Regions from separate parts of the Streptomyces sp. NPDC006552 genome, predicted to be linked through region 1. Evidence: riboswitches for the same ligand, from Rfam matches in the RefSeq annotation. Region 1 holds a riboswitch; each other region holds the start of a gene.
The links. Region 1 has a riboswitch for thiamine pyrophosphate ahead of ABZY33_RS21585 (thiamine ABC transporter substrate-binding protein). Riboswitches for the same ligand answer to the same signal wherever they lie in the genome.
Positions count from the first base shown of each region.

Region 2: another riboswitch for thiamine pyrophosphate. It lies ahead of thiO (glycine oxidase ThiO); the one in region 1 lies ahead of ABZY33_RS21585 (thiamine ABC transporter substrate-binding protein).
Region 3: another riboswitch for thiamine pyrophosphate. It lies ahead of thiC (phosphomethylpyrimidine synthase ThiC); the one in region 1 lies ahead of ABZY33_RS21585 (thiamine ABC transporter substrate-binding protein).
Region 4: another riboswitch for thiamine pyrophosphate. It lies ahead of ABZY33_RS04835 (cytosine permease); the one in region 1 lies ahead of ABZY33_RS21585 (thiamine ABC transporter substrate-binding protein).

Region 1 covers NZ_JBEXOS010000037.1:41,316-45,398, forward strand. The annotation lists gene ABZY33_RS21570 (phosphatidate cytidylyltransferase) at 1-291, shown strand, start outside; gene ABZY33_RS21575 (hypothetical protein) at 371-1,204, opposite strand; gene rlmN (23S rRNA (adenine(2503)-C(2))-methyltransferase RlmN) at 1,505-2,611, shown strand; TPP riboswitch at 2,636-2,752, shown strand; gene ABZY33_RS21585 (thiamine ABC transporter substrate-binding protein) at 2,834-3,940, shown strand; gene ABZY33_RS21590 (iron ABC transporter permease) at 3,916-4,083, shown strand, end outside.
Region 2 covers NZ_JBEXOS010000091.1:18,551-22,633, reverse strand. The annotation lists gene ABZY33_RS33255 (Rv2175c family DNA-binding protein) at 26-391, opposite strand; gene ABZY33_RS33250 (FAD-dependent oxidoreductase) at 472-1,704, opposite strand; TPP riboswitch at 1,866-1,979, shown strand; gene thiO (glycine oxidase ThiO) at 1,977-3,191, shown strand; gene thiS (sulfur carrier protein ThiS) at 3,188-3,388, shown strand; gene ABZY33_RS33235 (thiazole synthase) at 3,396-4,083, shown strand, end outside.
Region 3 covers NZ_JBEXOS010000004.1:122,084-126,166, reverse strand. The annotation lists gene ABZY33_RS04110 (helix-turn-helix domain-containing protein) at 1-442, shown strand, start outside; gene ABZY33_RS04105 (SsgA family sporulation/cell division regulator) at 543-1,010, shown strand; gene ABZY33_RS04100 (YibE/F family protein) at 1,082-2,455, opposite strand; TPP riboswitch at 2,527-2,691, shown strand; gene thiC (phosphomethylpyrimidine synthase ThiC) at 2,684-4,083, shown strand, end outside.
Region 4 covers NZ_JBEXOS010000005.1:69,756-73,838, reverse strand. The annotation lists gene ABZY33_RS04840 (methyltransferase) at 1-415, opposite strand, end outside; gene ABZY33_RS04835 (cytosine permease) at 528-1,952, opposite strand; TPP riboswitch at 1,944-2,044, opposite strand; gene ABZY33_RS04830 (aspartate/glutamate racemase family protein) at 2,155-2,856, shown strand; gene ABZY33_RS04825 (DUF4097 family beta strand repeat-containing protein) at 3,078-3,800, shown strand; gene ABZY33_RS04820 (alanine--tRNA ligase-related protein) at 3,818-4,083, opposite strand, start outside.

The sequences.
Region 1 (4,083 bases):
ACCCGCGAGGGGCTGGTCGGCGCGGTGACGTTCGCGATGGTGGCGGGCGTGCTCTGCATGCAGTTCCTGATCGACGACGGGAGCTGGTGGCAGGGGCTCGTCATGGGTGCCTGTGTCGCGGCCAGCGCGACCCTCGGTGACCTCGGCGAGTCCATGATCAAGCGGGACCTCGGCATCAAGGACATGGGCACGCTGCTCCCCGGGCACGGCGGAATCATGGACCGCCTCGACTCCCTGCTGCCAACGGCGCCGGTGGTGTGGTTGCTGCTGGTGCTCTTCGTGGGGTCCTGACCTCGCCCCGCATTTTGCTCATGCGCGACGGGCCCCTGCCGCTGAGGTGGGGGCCCGTTGTCGTGAGATCTTCGGCTCGTCAGGACCGGGGCAGCGCACGGATCGCGCCGACGACAATCAGGGCGGGGACGACGAGGGCCGCTTCACTCATGGTGTAGACCAACCCTCTCGACAGATCCAGCTTGTCATAGGGGACGCTGACGAAGACTGCGCTCAGGGCGGCCAGAATTCCACTGATGATCAAGGTGAGCCAGGCTGAGACAGTGACATGCCGATTGAGGTAATGCGCATGTTCCCAGTCCGCGACAGCCCCTGGTGGGGACGGGGGGACTTTGCGCCGCCACAGGAGAACCACTCCCGCCACCAGTACGCCGAATGTCCCCCACGCCATCCAGTCTGCTTCCGGTGCTGCGGAGCGATTCGTCCACGTGTTGTGAAAACCGACCGAAGACACCGCCAGCATCAGCAACACAAAGATCGCTGCGACCAGGATGAGCCTGCGGAAAAAACGCACCTCGCCGTGGGAATTACGTTCATACGCCAGAAGTAGCCAAGCCAGGCCGGCGATCACGACGATTGCGTCGGCGGCCAGAATGGCTCCAGCGAACAGCTGCTCGACCAAGGCCCGCTTGCACACCAGTTCGCCGGAGGTCAGTGCGTACAAGTAGGCGGCGATCGCAAGCCCGAAGAAGCTGGGTAACAGCAGGCGTAGGCCGCGGGACGCATGCCCGTCACTGCCCGCCGCGTTCTTCTGGCCGATGACCATCACCACACCGGAAAACACGAAGCCGGCGAAGATTCCGCAGAACGCGCTGAGAGATTCGGCGGAGCCGATGGGATTCCAGTCTCCAGGTCCCTTCGTGCAAGTGTCCGGTATGAACTTCCCGGAAAGGGCGACCGTGAGCAGTGTCATGCGCGGGATAGTGCCAGCGGATCATGATGGTTGTCACCGGCAGCGGGCGGATTCTCTTAATGGATGTGCGTAGGCGAGCTGAACTTGTCCACACTGTCCACCCGGGTTTCTGTAGCGTCCCGCCTTCACAGATGATCGGTGCGACGGGTGCAGATCTGAGGAGCGTTGAGGGGTGACCTTCGGGGGCATGGAACGGTCTTGTTGCTTTTCGTGCCCTGGCCGGCTCCGCTGCTGCCGCTGAACCCCACCACAGGATGCCGAGGACGGTCACCCCCATCCATCTGCGACACTGGTACAGCCATGCCTAAGCCCGGAGAACTCACTTTCGTCGCCCCCCGCGCAGCCAAGAAGCCGCCGCGGCACCTCGCCGACCTCTCGCCCGCCGAGCGGAAGGAAGCCGTCGCCGCGATCGGGGAGAAGCCGTTTCGCGCCAAGCAGCTGTCGCAGCACTACTTCGCGCGGTACGCGCACGACCCCGCCGAGTGGACCGACATCCCCGCCGGGTCGCGCGAGAAGCTGCGGGAGGCGTTGCTGCCCGAGCTGATGACCGTCGTGCGGCACCTCTCGACCGACCAGGACACCACGCGCAAGACCCTGTGGCGGCTGTTCGACGGGACGCTCGTCGAGTCCGTGCTGATGCGCTACCCGGACCGTGTGACGATGTGCATCTCGTCGCAGGCCGGGTGCGGGATGAACTGTCCGTTCTGCGCCACCGGGCAGGCCGGTCTCGACCGGAACCTGTCGACCGGCGAGATCGTGCACCAGATCGTCGACGGGATGCGGGCGCTGCGCGACGGGGAGATCCCCGGCGGCCCGGCGCGGCTGAGCAACATCGTCTTCATGGGGATGGGCGAGCCGCTCGCCAACTACAAGCGCGTCGTGCAGGCCATCCGCGCGCTGACCGACCCCGAGCCGGACGGGCTCGGCCTCTCGCAGCGCGGCATCACCGTGTCGACGGTCGGGCTCGTCCCTGCCATCAACCGGTTCGCCGACGAGGGCTTCAAGTGCCGTCTCGCCATCTCGCTGCACGCCCCCGACGACGAGCTGCGCGACACCCTCGTACCGGTCAACACACGGTGGAAGGTGCGGGAGGTGCTCGACGCCGGGTTCGAGTACGCGGCCAGGTCCGGGCGCCGGCTCTCCATCGAGTACGCGCTGATCCGCGACATCAACGACCAGGCGTGGCGCGGCGACCGGCTCGGCCGGATGCTCAAGGGCAAGCCGGTGCACGTCAACCTCATCCCGCTCAACCCGACGCCCGGCTCGAAGTGGACCGCCTCGCGGCCCGAGGACGAGAAGGCGTTCGTCGACGCGATCGCCGCGCACGGGGTGCCCGTCACCATCCGCGACACCCGTGGCCAGGAGATCGACGGGGCGTGTGGTCAGCTCGCCGCCACCGAGCGGTAGCCTGGGGCCCGTACCCACATCTTCATATTCCGACAGGGGAGCGCCACAGCGCTGAGAGTGCGGCACCGAAGCAGGACAGGCCGCAGACCCTCTGAACCTCGCCCGGGTCATTCCGGGTAGGAAGTTCGGTCATCACTCATGCTGTTGCGCCCTGCCCGGCGGTCCTCAGGGGTCGCCGGGCAGGGCCGCGTCTTCTCCTGGTCATTCCAGGAGGAATTCGTAATGAGCACCACCAGCACCACCAGCACCACGCGTAGGACGACGTCCGTGGTCGTCGCCGTCGGCTGCGTCCTCGGGATGCTCGCGCTGTCCGCCTGCGGGTCGTCCGGCGAAGGGACCTCCGGTGAGTCCGCGACCGTCACCCTCGTCAGCCACGACTCGTGGGCCGTCTCCAAGAACGTCCTGAAGGACTTCGAGAAGAAGTCCGGCTACCAGGTCAAGGTGCTGGAGGACGGCGACGCCGGGCAGGCCGTCAACAAGGCGATCCTGTCCAAGGGGAACCCGCAGGGCGACGTCTTCTTCGGTGTCGACAACACCTTGCTGTCCCGTGCGCTCGACAACGGGATCTTCGCCCCGTACCGGGCCAAGGGACTGGAACGGGTGCCCAGCGAGTACCAGCTCGACGTCGCGAAGCACCGCGTCACCCCGGTCGACACCGGCGACATCTGCGTCAACTACGACAAGGAGTACTTCGCGCGGCACAAGCTGGCGGTGCCGTCCTCGTTCGCCGATCTGGCCAAGCCCGCGTACAAGAACCTGCTGGTCACCGAGAACGCGGCCACCTCCTCGCCCGGCCTCGGCTTCCTGCTCGGCTCCGCCGCGAAGTACGGCGGCGACGGCTGGCAGGGGTACTGGAAGAAGCTCGTCGCCAACGGCGTGCAGGTCGTCGACGGCTGGGACCAGGCCTACAACGAGGAGTTCAGCGGCAGCGCCGGCGGCAAGAAGGCCGGCGGCGAGCGTCCGCTCGTCGTCTCGTACGCCTCCTCGCCGCCCGCCGAGGCGATCTACGCCGACCCGCAGCCGAAGACGTCGCCGGTCGGGGTCGCCACCGGGACCTGCTTCCGGCAGGTCGAGTTCGCCGGGCTGCTCGACGGGGCGAAGAACGAGAAGGGCGGCCGGGCGCTGCTCGACTTCCTGATCTCGAAGGAGTTCCAGCAGGACATGCCGCTCAACATGTTCGTCGACCCGGTGACCGAGGACGCCTCCGCGCCCGCCGACTACCGCAAGTACGCGGTGCGGGTCGGGGACCCCGAGACCATGAGCCCGCGCACGATCGCGGACCACCGGGACGACTGGGTCAAGTCGTGGACCTCGCTCGTCCGCAAGTGACCGCCACGGTCCGGCCGCGCGGCGGGAGCGCGGCGCGGCTCGGCCTGATGGCGGTGCCCGTCGCGTTCTTCGCCGTCTTCTTCGCCTACCCGGTCCTCGCCATCGTCCGGCGGGGGCTGCTCGTCGGCGGCGCCTGGCAGTTC
Region 2 (4,083 bases), on a different contig from region 1:
GTGCGCACGCCGGACGGTCGTCAGATCAGACGGCGAGCGCCTGGGCGCGACGCTTCACCTCCGTGCCACGATTCTCGCTCAGGGCCTGCGCGGGCGTGCCCGGCAGGGTGGGGTCGGGGGTGAAGAGCCACTCCAGCATCTCTTCGTCGCTGAAGCCGTCGTCCCGCAGGAGCGTCAGGGTGCCGGTGAGGCCCTTGACGATCTTGTCGCCGTCGATGAAGGCGGCGGGCACGTGCAGCGCCCGGTTCTCACCACGGCGTACGGCGATCACCTGGCCCTCCTTCACCAGCTGCCGCACACGCGTCACCTCGATGCCGAACCGCTCGGCGATGTCGGGGAGGGTGAGCCAGTCGGGGACGAGAGCTTCGGTCTTTGCGTCAATCTCGGTCACGGGACAAGCCTGCCATCCCGGACCGACAGTCGGAAGCCGGGGCGGCTGACCAGGTGTTTGTGGCCGGGGGCGGGCGGCGCTCAGAGCAGGGCGGACTTCAGGGGCCGGGCCGGATCGGCGAGCCGGTCCGCGTCGAGCGCGGCGCCGGTCTCGATGAGTTTGCGGCCCTGCGCCAGGTCGCGGGGCCTGCCCACGGCCAGCACGCCCACCAGCGCGCCCGCGCGCAGCCAGCACACCGACCACGCGGCGCCGGCCGGGTCGCCGCGCCACACCGTGGTGTCGGCGGCGCGGTGGTGGCCCGCGTACTGCACGAAGCGGCCGAACTGCTCGGACCAGAAGTAGGGCACCGGGTCGTACACGGCCGGTGTCTCACCGATGATGTTCGCCGCGATCGTGCGCGGGCCCTGGAGGGCGTTGTCCCAGTGGTGGACCAGCAGCCGCTCCTGGTAGCGCCCCGAGGGGAACGACGAGCAGTCCCCCACCGCGTACACGTCGGGCCGGGAGGTGCGCAGGTGCGCGTCGGCCAGGACTTCGCGGTGGGCGCCCAGCTCGATGCCGGAGCCGGTCAGCCAGCCGGTGGCCGGGCGGGCGCCGATGCCGACGACGACGGCCCCGGCGGGCAGCCGCGTCCCGTCCTCCAGGACCACGGCGCCCGGCTCGACGGCGCGCACGCGCGCGTGGGTGCGCAGTTCGGCTCCCGCGTCCGCGTACCAGGCCGCCATGGGGGCCGCGATCTCGGCGGGCAGCGCCTCGGCCAGCGGGCGCCCGGCCGCCTCGACGACGGTGACGCGGCAGCCGGCCTCGCGGGCCGCGGTGGCGAACTCGGCGCCGATCCACCCGGCGCCCACGACCACCACGTCGTGCTGCCCGGCGAGGACCGGGCGCAGCCGCGCGGCGTCGTCGAGTGTGCGCAGCACGTGCACGGCCGGGTCGGAGCCGGTGCCGGGCAGCCGGACCGGTTCGGCGCCGGTGGCGACGACCAGGACGTCGTAGCCGACCGGGCCCGCGGCCGTGTCCAGCTCGTGGTCGCCGGTCCGCACCCCGGTGACCTCGCGGCCCAGCTCCAGGGTGACGCCGAGCGCCTCGAAGTCCACGTCGAAGGCCGAGCCGTCCGCCTTGCCCAGCAGGACGGCCTTGGACAGCGGCGGCCGGTCGTAGGGGCGGTGGGGTTCGGCGCCGAGCAGCGTGACGGCGCCGGCGAAGCCCTGTTCGCGCAGGGCCACCGCCGTCTGCACGCCGGCCATCCCCGCGCCGACGATGACGACGTGCCGCTGGTCCCGCGCTGTCCCGTTGCCGCTCCGCTGCTCGCTCACCGGGTCACCTTAGGCACCTGATCTTGCGTCGGTCAGCGATGCGGACCACTCCCGTGCCGTGACGTCCTGCACACGTGTCACCGGTTTAGCGGGCGCGGGGGCGGAGCAGGACGGGCGACCGTACTTACTGCGGCTCGCCGGCAGGAGTTAGGGTGACGGCGTAAAGCACTCGCGGGAGCCCGTACGCAGCGGGCTGAGAGGGAGGCTGGAGCGGCCTCCGACCGTACGAACCTGATCCGGGTCATGCCGGCGAAGGGAGGGGCTGGACGCCCATGCCGCGTACTCCGTCCGAAGCCACCGACGTCCTGGTCGTCGGGGGCGGCATCATCGGTCTGGTCACCGCCTGGCGGTCCGCGCAGCGCGGTCTGTCGGTCGCGGTCGTGGACCCCGCGCCGGGCGGCGGGGCCGCCCAGGTGGCGGCCGGCATGCTGGCCGCCGTCACCGAACTCCATTACGGCGAGCAGACGTTGCTCGGCCTCAATGTCGCCTCCGCGCGCCGCTATCCGCAGTTCGCCGCCGAGCTGTCCGAGGCGTCCGGCCAGGACCTCGGCTACCGCGCGTGCGGCACGCTGGCGGTCGCGCTGGACGCGGACGACCGGGCGCACCTGCGTGAACTGCACGCTCTGCAACAGAAGTCGGGGCTGGAGTCCGAGTGGCTGTCGGGCCGTGACTGCCGCCGCCTGGAGCCGATGCTCGCGCCGGGCGTGCGCGGGGGCCTGCGGGTCGACGGGGACCACCAGATCGACCCGAGAAGGCTCGCGAGCGCCCTCGTGACGGCCTGCGAGCGCGCGGGCGTCACGTTCCACCGGCGGTGGGCCGAGCGGCTCCATGTGGTCCGGGACCGGGCGTGCGGGGTGGTCCTCTCCGGTGACGGCGGCTCCGCGCCGGGCGCCGCCCTGCTCGCGGCCGACCAGATCGTGCTCGCGGCGGGCAGCCACAGCGGGCGGCTCGCGGGCGTCCCGGACGAGGTGGTGCCGCCGGTCCGCCCGGTCAAGGGCCAGGTCCTGCGCCTCACGGTGCCTCCGGGGTACGCGCCGTTCCTCAGCCGCACGGTCCGCGCGGTCGTCCGCGGCAGCCACCTGTACCTGGTGCCGCGCGTCAACGGTGAACTCGTCGTGGGCGCCACCAGCGAGGAACTGGGCTGGGACACCACGGTCACCGCGGGCGGCGTCTACGAGCTGCTGCGGGACGCCCACGAACTCGTCCCCGGCATCACGGAACTGCCGCTGACCGAGACCTGCGCGGGTCTGCGCCCCGGTTCGCCGGACAACGCCCCGCTGCTCGGCCCGACCGCCCTGCCCGGCCTCCTCCTGGCCACCGGCCACCACCGCAACGGCGTCCTGCTCACCCCGGTCACCGGGGACGTCATGGCGCAGGTCCTGGCCACCGGTGAACTCCCGGAGGAGGCCGCGGCGTTCACGCCCGGCCGGTTCTGCGGCCGGGTCCCCGGTGACCTCAGTGACGCCTCTCTGGAGCAGCCCGTATGAACGTCTTGCTCAACGGCGAGCCGCGCGCGGTGGCCGCCGGTCTCACCCTCGAAGCCCTCGTCACCACCCTCACCGCAGCGCACTCCGGCGTCGCCGCCGCCCTGAACGAGACCGTCGTCCCGCGCGCCCAGTGGGCCGCGACGGCGCTCCGTGACGGGGACCGCGTCGAAGTACTCACCGCCGTACAAGGAGGCTGACTCGTCCATGGCCGACGACGCTTTCGTCCTCGGGGGCACCACCTACTCCTCGCGCCTGATCATGGGCACGGGAGGCGCCCCGAGCCTCGACATCCTGGAACGCTCCCTGGCCGCTTCCGGCACCGAACTCACCACCGTGGCGATGCGCCGCGTGAACGCCTCGGTGCACGGCTCGGTCCTGTCGGTCCTGGAGAGACTCGACATCCAGGTCCTGCCCAACACGGCGGGCTGCTTCACCGCGGGCGAGGCGGTCCTCACCGCCCGCCTCGCGCGGGAGGCGCTCGGCACCAGCCTGGTGAAGCTGGAGGTCATCGCCGACGAACGCACGCTGCTGCCGGACCCGGTCGAGACCCTGGACGCCGCCGAGACCCTCGTCGACGACGGGTTCACGGTCCTGCCCTACACCAGCGACGATCCGGTCCTGGCCCGCAAGCTGGAGGACGTGGGGTGCGCGGCGGTGATGCCGCTCGGCTCGCCCATCGGTTCCGGACTCGGCATCCGCAATCCGCACAATTTCCAGCTGATCACCGAGCGCGCGCGCGTGCCGGTGATCCTGGACGCCGGAGCGGGCACCGCCTCGGACGTGGCGTTCGCCATGGAGCTGGGGTGTGCGGGGGTGATGCTCGCCTCGGCGGTGACGCGGGCGCAGGAGCCGGTGCTGATGGCCGAGGGCATGCGGCACGCGGTGGAGGCGG
Region 3 (4,083 bases), on a different contig from region 1:
CTACCGGGACGGCGAGATCGAGGTCATCGCCGTCGCCGACACCCCGGCCACTCCGGCTGTCGAGGAGTGGGCCGACTTCCGGGAGACGGGCCACGCGCACGCGCTCGGCCAGTGTCTGCTCTCCCAGCTCGACGAGCAGGCGCGCCGTGATCACCTCGACCGCTATCCGGCCCGGTCCCTCACCCCGTACTCGGTCCGTGACGACCGGGCGCTGCTGCGCAGGCTGCGGACCGTGGGGCGGATGGAGCCGGTCATCGAGCGGCAGGAGTACGCGCTCGGGACGGTCTGTGCCGCGCTGCCGGTCACCGTCGGTGCGACCGCGGCGGCTTTGGCCATTTCTCTCCCTACCCATCAAGCAGAGAAACTGCTACCTGCGATCCACCGACTTCAGGCGGAGATCGACAAGCTCGTAGGGACACTCTCCTTCTCTATCAGCATCTGAAAACTCACTCCTTGTGATCCCCCGTGTACGTTGAGCAAGATGCGAACAGTGTCAGGAAGGTTATTCCTGGCCAATCGACGGCAAGTTGACGGGGTAGGCGATGCGCGAGTCGGTCCAGGCAGTCCAGGCAGAAGTCATGATGAGCTTCCTCGTCTCCGAGGAACTCTCGTTCCGCATCCCGGTGGAGCTGCAGTACGAGTCCCCGGACCCCTACGCGGTGCGCCTCACCTTCCATCTCCCCGGAGACGCGCCCGTGACCTGGGCGTTCGGCCGGGAACTGCTCGTCGACGGGGTCAACGGCGCGACCGGCGACGGCGACGTGCGGATCTCTCCCGTGGAGTGCGCGGGCGGCGGCCGCACCGACGAGCTGCCGGGCGAGGTGCACATCCGGCTCCAGGTGGGCAGCGATCACGCGCTGTTCCGGGTCGGCGTCGCACCCCTCATCGCGTTCCTCGACCGCACCGACAAGCTCGTGCCGCTCGGCCAGGAACAGGCCCTCTGCGACTACGAGGCCGAACTCGACGAGGCGCTCGACCGGATCCTCGCCGAGGAGCAGAACGCCGGCTGATCACCGGCCGTCACCAGGGCGTTCGGCGTAACGCTTCAGCAGCGCGGTGCACCCGAGCCGTTCCGCGCCGCTCAGTGCTTGCGCCGCCGCCCTCTGCCGCCGCGGGCCGCGGCCGCCACCGCACGCCCCCGGGTCTCCGGCCGGTCGGCGGCGACCACCAGCGCGGCCAGCGCGGTGGTCACCGGAACCGCGGCCACCAGGCCGATCGAACCGACCAGCGTGCGCACGATCTCCTCGGCCACCAGCTCGCTGTTGGCGACCTCGACCACACTGCTCTGCGCGATCGAGAAGAGCAGCAGCAGCGGCAGCGCCGCGCCCGCGTACGCGAGCACCAGCGTGTTGACGACGGACGCGATGTGGTCGCGGCCGATCCGGATGCCCGCCCGGTACAGCCCGCGCCAGCCCATCGCGGGGTTGGCCTCGTGCAGCTCCCACACCGCGGACGTCTGGGTCACCGTCACATCGTCCAGGACACCGAGCGAGCCGATGATGACGCCGGCGAGCAGCAGACCACTCATGTCGATGTGCGGGTACAGGCCGTGGATCAGACCGGTGTTGTCGTCCGTGTTGCCGGTCAGCGCCGCCCAGCCGATGAACAGCGAGCCCAACAGGCCGATGAGCAGCAGCGATACGAGAGTGCCGAGGACGGCGACCGAGGTCCGGGCCGTCAGTCCGTGGCACAGGTAGAGCGCGATCAGCATGATGGCGCTCGCCCCGACGACCGCCACCACCAGCGGGTTCGACCCCTGGAGGATCGCCGGGAGGATGAACAGCGTCAGGACCAGAAAGCTCACCGCCAGCGCGACCAGAGCCATGACACCGCGCAGCCGGCCCACGACGACCACCACGACGGCGAAGATTCCGGCCAGCAGCGCCATCGGGAACTTACGGTTCACATCGGTGACCGAGTACTGCAGGTTCTCCGGTGCATCCGGCGCGTAGGCCACGATCACCCGCTGGCCCGCACGCAGTTGGCGTGGCGAGTCCGGCTGGACGACCTCGGTGAACGTGCGTCCCTTGTCCTTGCCGGTGTCGATCCGGATGGACGCCTTCCCACACGTGCCGGTGGCCTGCTGCTGCGCCGACGAGCCCTCAGCCGTGGAGGTGTCGCCGGTCGGGGTCTCCCCCGAGGCGTTCACGGACTTGCAGTCGACCTTCTCGACCGTGGAGACCGTGGCCTGCTGTGTCTGCCGGTCGAAGCCGACCCCCGTGCGCTCGTGTGCCGGGGCGCCACCGGGCCACAGGACCACCAGACCGACGACGACCGCGACGGAGAACGGCACGAGGACGGCCGCGATGACCTTGCGCAGGTGCTGGGAGACGGGCGCGGCCGGGCCGTGGCTGTGCGAATGACCGTGTCCGTGGCCACCGCCGCCAGGGCCCGACGGGCCTGGCCCGTGCGGGGGTTGGGGCGGCGGAGGCGGGGGCTGCTGGGTGGTGGTCACCGCCCGATCATCGCAAGAACGACAGGGGCCCTCTGTTCAACGCGTCCGAAGGGACGCTAGCGTGGAGGCACCTTTGCACACGCGGGAGCTCGGAGCACCGGGCTGAGAGGGCGCTGACCTTCGTCCCGGCGTGTTTCACGTGAAACAGCGTGGAGCGCCGCCGACGAACATCGCTGCGTCGACCGCCGAACCTGTTACCGGGTAATGCCGGCGTAGGGAGTAGGTCTCATGACCACAACGGACGCACGCACGCCTGTCTCCAGCGGCTCACAGCCGGAGGCCGGGAAGTCCATCGGCTGGCACAAGGGGTACATCCGGGGTTCGCGCCCCGACCTCAACGTGCCGGTCCGCCAGGTGCACCTCACCAACGGCCAGGCCGTCACGCTGTACGACACCTCCGGCCCGTACACCGATCCGACCGTCGACACCGACGTCCGCCGGGGGCTCGCCCCCCTCCGAGAGAACTGGATCATCGCCCGCGGCGACACCGAGGAGTACGCGGGCCGGCCCGCCCGTCCGGAGGACGACGGCATCAAGCACACGTCGCCGCGCGGCGGGCTGCGCAACCTCGACGCGGTCTTCCCCGGCCGGCCGCGCCAGCCGCGCCGCGGCCGGACCGGCGAGCCCGTGACCCAGCTCGCGTACGCCCGGCGAGGCGAGATCACCCCGGAGATGGAGTACGTGGCCCTCCGGGAGAACGTCGCGCCGGAGGTCGTCCGCGAGGAGATCGCGGCGGGGCGCGCGGTCCTGCCCGCCAATGTGAACCACCCGGAGATCGAGCCGATGATCATCGGCAAGCGGTTCCTGGTGAAGGTCAACGCCAACATCGGCAACTCCGCCGTCACCTCGTCCATCGAGGAGGAGGTGGAGAAGATGACGTGGGCGACCCGCTGGGGCGCCGACACCGTCATGGACCTCTCCACCGGCCGCAACATCCACACCACGCGCGAGTGGGTGCTGCGCAACTCCCCCGTCCCCATCGGCACCGTGCCGCTCTACCAGGCCCTGGAGAAGGTCGACGGCAAGGCCGAGGAGCTGACCTGGGAGATCTATAAGGACACGGTCGTCGAACAGGCCGAGCAGGGGGTGGACTACATGACGGTCCACGCCGGCGTGCGGCTGCCGTACGTCCCGCTGACCGCCAACCGCAAGACCGGCATCGTCTCGCGCGGCGGTTCGATCATGGCCGCGTGGTGCCTGGCCCACCACAAGGAGAGCTTCCTCTACGAGCACTTCGAGGAGCTGTGCGACATCCTCGCGGCGTACGACGTCACGTACTCCCTGGGTGACGGACTGCGCCCCGGCTCCATCGCCGACGCCAACGACGAGGCGCAGTTCGCCGAGCTCAGGACGCTCGGTGAGCTGAACACCGTGGCCAAGCGGCACGGTGTCCAGACCATGATCGAGGGCCCGGGCCACGTCCCGATGCACAAGATCAAGGAGAACATCGACCTCCAGCAGGAGATCTGCGAGGAGGCGCCGTTCTACACGCTCGGCCCGCTGACCACGGACGTTGCTCCGGCCTACGACCACATCACGTCCGGGATCGGCGCCGCGATGATCGCCTGGTGGGGCACGGCGATGCTCTGCTACGTCACGCCCAAGGAGCACCTGGGCCTGCCCAACCG
Region 4 (4,083 bases), on a different contig from region 1:
GGGAGGCCGAGGCCCAGACGAGGTCCGCGTCGCCGACGCCGGGCAGGCCCTGGCCCGCGTCGGCCTGGAGCGGCACGACCCGTGCGCCGAGGTTCCGGGCGGCGGCGGTGCGGGTCAGCCGCTCCAGCATGGCGGCGGAGCTGTCGACGGCGGTGACCGTGGCCCCGGGGAACCGGTCGAGCAGGGCGAAGGTGCCGGTTCCGCTGCCGGCGCCGATATCCACGATGTGCCGGACGCCGCCCGCCGACAGGTCCGCGATCTTGCGCGTCGTGGCGGCGAGGTGACCGGCGAACAGCTCGGCGTCGAGGTCGAGGATCTGGGCGAGCTCGTCGTCCTGCGGCGTCGCGTCGTGGGCGTGGGTGTGGGTGTGGGCGGAGGTTCCGTGGTGGTGACCTGCGGGTCCGGGGTGCGTCATGGGTTCGACGGTACGGGCGTTCCCCTTGGCGCATAAGGTCTTGCGCATAACGCAAGAAGGTTCCGGTTCCGGCGGCGCCGTACGCAAAAACCGCAGGTGGGCGCCGCACCTGTCAGCCCCTGCCGGTACTGCCGCTCTCCCGCAGCCCGAACGGCACGTAAACGGCGAGCGCGGTGACGAAGGCGACGTAGTAGCCGAGGTCCGCGCCGTGCAGCGCCTGTGCCACGGGGCCGACGTAGAGGCTCGTGTCCATGAACGGCACCGTGGCGGCGAACGCGGCCAGGAACGCCACCAGCGCGGGCAGGACCGGCTGCCGCCGGGCCTCCTCCGCCGCGAGGTCCACGGCGGCGCCCCCGCGCGCGCGGGCGCGGGCCCGCCAGTCGACGAGGACGACCGCGACGAAGCCGGGGATCCAGTACCCCACGAACAGGAGCACGTTCTGGAAGCGGGCGGCGGTGTCCGCGGCGTGCATCCACAGCACCAGCGGGAAGCCGAGGAGAGCGGCGAGCGCGGCGGCGAGGGGGCGCGGCAGGCGGACGCCGATCACCTGGAGGGCGAGGGAGCCGCTGTAGTCGTTCATCGCGTTGCTGCACAGCGCGGCCAGCGCCACGGCCAGGAGCCCGACCGAGCCGACCACTCCCCCGCCCAGCAGCGTGTCGACGCCCTGCGCGGTCTGGTCGGTGAAGACGGACGCGCCCCACAGTCCGAGGGCCTGCACCGCGGTGAACGACACGACGACACCGGCGAGCGTGCACCAGAACATGCGGGAGGCGGAGGTGGCCCGGGGCAGGTAGCGGCTGAAGTCGCTGGCGTAGGGGGCCCAGGAGAGCGTGAGGCTCAGCGCGATGGTGGTGGTCAGGGCGAACGCACCGAGCCGGTCGGCCCCGTGGGCGCTCCCGTGGCCGGCGGGGGTGACGCCCGCATGGGCCAGGCGCAGGGCCAGGGCGCAGAAGGCGACCGCGAGGACGGCCGTCATCCACTTCTGGAGGCGGTGGATCGCCTCATAACCCAGCGCGCCGAACGCCCCCTGGGCGGCCATCATCACGAGGGCCCCCAGCCAGAACGGCCAGCCGCACAGCCGGGCGAGCGCGTCCCCGCCGAACAGTCCGATGAGCGCGTCCCAGGCGATGGAGGACAGCCACTGGAGCGTGCCCGGCACGACGACCGCCCGGCCGAACGCCAGCCGGGCCAGCGGCAGTTGACCCGCGCCGGTGCGGCTGCCCCAGGTGCCGAGATAGGCGGTGGGCACGGCTCCGAGCACGGTGCCCAGGACGACGGCCGCCAGCGCGGTGGCGAAGTCCAGGCCCAGGGCGATGCCGACGGTGCCGGTGAAGACGCCGCTCATGGTCAGGTTCGGGGCGAACCACACGGTGAACAGCCGTCCGGCGCCACCGTACCGGTGGCTCCCGGGGACCGGGGCGATGCCGCGCGATTCCGGGCGCCAGTCCCCCGGCGCGGCGGGCATCCGCCCGTCGAAGGCGGTCGCGCCCGGCCGCGGGGCGGCATGCGGTTCCGTGGAAGCGTGCGGCATCGACATCGCTGACATCCCTCCGCCAGTGCTAACTGGTTCAGGTTCTACGGGTGTGATCTCAGCCCCGTCGCGGTCGCGGGGCACCCCGTGTCGGGCAGTACCGCTGCGAAGACTAACCGCTGCCCGGGTGGGCACCGTAGCCGCCCCCGACCGCTGCGATAAGGCTTGCTTATACCCTGCCCGGCACGCGTAGAGTCCGCTTATGCGTATGAGGACCATCGGGCTGATCGGCGGCATGAGCTGGGAGTCGACGGCGGAGTACTACCGGCTGCTGAACGAGCTGACGCGCGAGCGGCTCGGCGGGCTGCACTCCGCTCCGTGCGTGCTGTACTCCGTGGACTTCGCGGAGATCGAGCGATTGCAGGTCGTGGGGGACTGGGAGGCCGCGGGCCGGATCCTCGCCGAGGCCGCCCGGCGCCTCGAAGCGGCCGGTGCGGAGCTGTTGCTCCTGTGCACGAACACGATGCACAAGGTCGCCGACCAGGTGCAGGCCGCCACGGCCGTCCCCCTGCTCCACCTGGCCGACGCGACTGCGGGCGCCGTGCGAGCGGCGGGGCTGGAGCGGGTGGGTCTGCTCGGCACCGCGTTCACCATGGAGCAGGACTTCTACCGGGGCCGGCTCGCACAGGCGGGCCTCGACGTGCTCGTCCCCGACGAGGCCGGGCGGGCCCTCGTCCACCGGGTGATCTACGAGGAGTTGTGCCTCGGCGTGGTCCGTGACGCGTCGCGCACCGCGTACCAGGAGGTCATCGCCGGGCTGGTCGCGTCCGGTGCCCAAGGGATCGTCCTGGGCTGCACCGAGATCGAGTTGCTGATCGGGGCGCAGGACAGCCCCGTCCCCGTCTTCCCCACGGCGCGGCTGCACGCGCAGGCGGCGGTGCGCGAAGCGCTGGGCGACGGTACTCCTTGAACCGCCGTCTCCACGTTTGGACCTCCCGGTTGAGGGGAGTCCGTGCGACGGCGGTCCCGATCCGAGTCCCTCCCGGGAGGGTTCGGCAGTGAGCCCGCCGCCCCGCTCTCCGCACTTATGGGCGGAGAGCGGGGCGCCTGCGCCCGCTCTACGGGTGAGCAAGGCGCCGTTCGGGGCAGTTGGTCGGGATGAAGGCTGCGATGAAGTCATCCTCCCGGCGCTTGGCCGCCGGAGCCGTCGGGTTCGCCGTGCTTCCTCTTCTGGCCGGGTGCGCAGGAGGCGGCGAGCGGCCCCGGTCCCCGGCCGAGGGCGTCGCGCCGGCCGTCTCGGGTCTGCGGCTGACGGTCACCACGGACAACGGTGTGCGCCTGCGGCCGACGGACGGTGACCGGGTGGGCGTCGATCCGGCCGTGGCCCACCACTGGTCCCGCCAGGGCCGCACCCAGGTGCTCGATCTGTCGTGCCGCGGGCACGGCCGGCCGTGCCCGCGCATGCCGGAGATCGACGTGCCCGCCGACACCGCGGTGACCGTCACCGCCCGCAACGCCGGCATCGACGCCGCCGGAGTCACCGGCGCCCTGGACCTCACCACCGTCAACGGCGATGTGACGGTGGCCGGTTCGGGCACGAAGGACGCGGCGCTGCGGCTCACGACGCGCAACGGCTCCGTGCGGGCCACCACGCTCCGCGCCGGCGGCCTGTACGCCCGGACGGTCAACGGCGACGTCACGCTCGACTGCGCCACCGCCCCGCGTCAGGTCTCGGGCCGGACCGTCAACGGCTCCGTGGACGTCACCGTCCCGCACGGCTCCCCCGCCTACCGGGTGCGGGCCACGACCGACAACGGCCGCCCCGCCCCCGCGGTACCCACCGAGGGCGCCCGGCCCGACCGCACCATGACCCTCACCACGGTCAACGGCGACGTCCGGGCCGCCCGCGACTGACCCCGCCCCGGCCCGCCCTACGAGTCCTGCGGCCGCAGGCTCAGCACCAGGTCCCGGGGCAGCCCGTGCGTGTCGTGCAGGTAGTGCAGCTCCTCCTCGCCGAGCGGGCCCCGGAAGCGGGGACGGGCGAGCACCTGCCGGCCGCGTTCGAGGAGACGGCGGAAGCGGCGCTCCTCGTCGAGCAGGACCCGGCGCACGTCGTCGGGGTCCGTCGGCTGCCCGAAGTGGTCGCGCGTGTGCCCGTACAAATCGCCCGGCAGGTCCCCCAGTCGCCGCGTGGGAT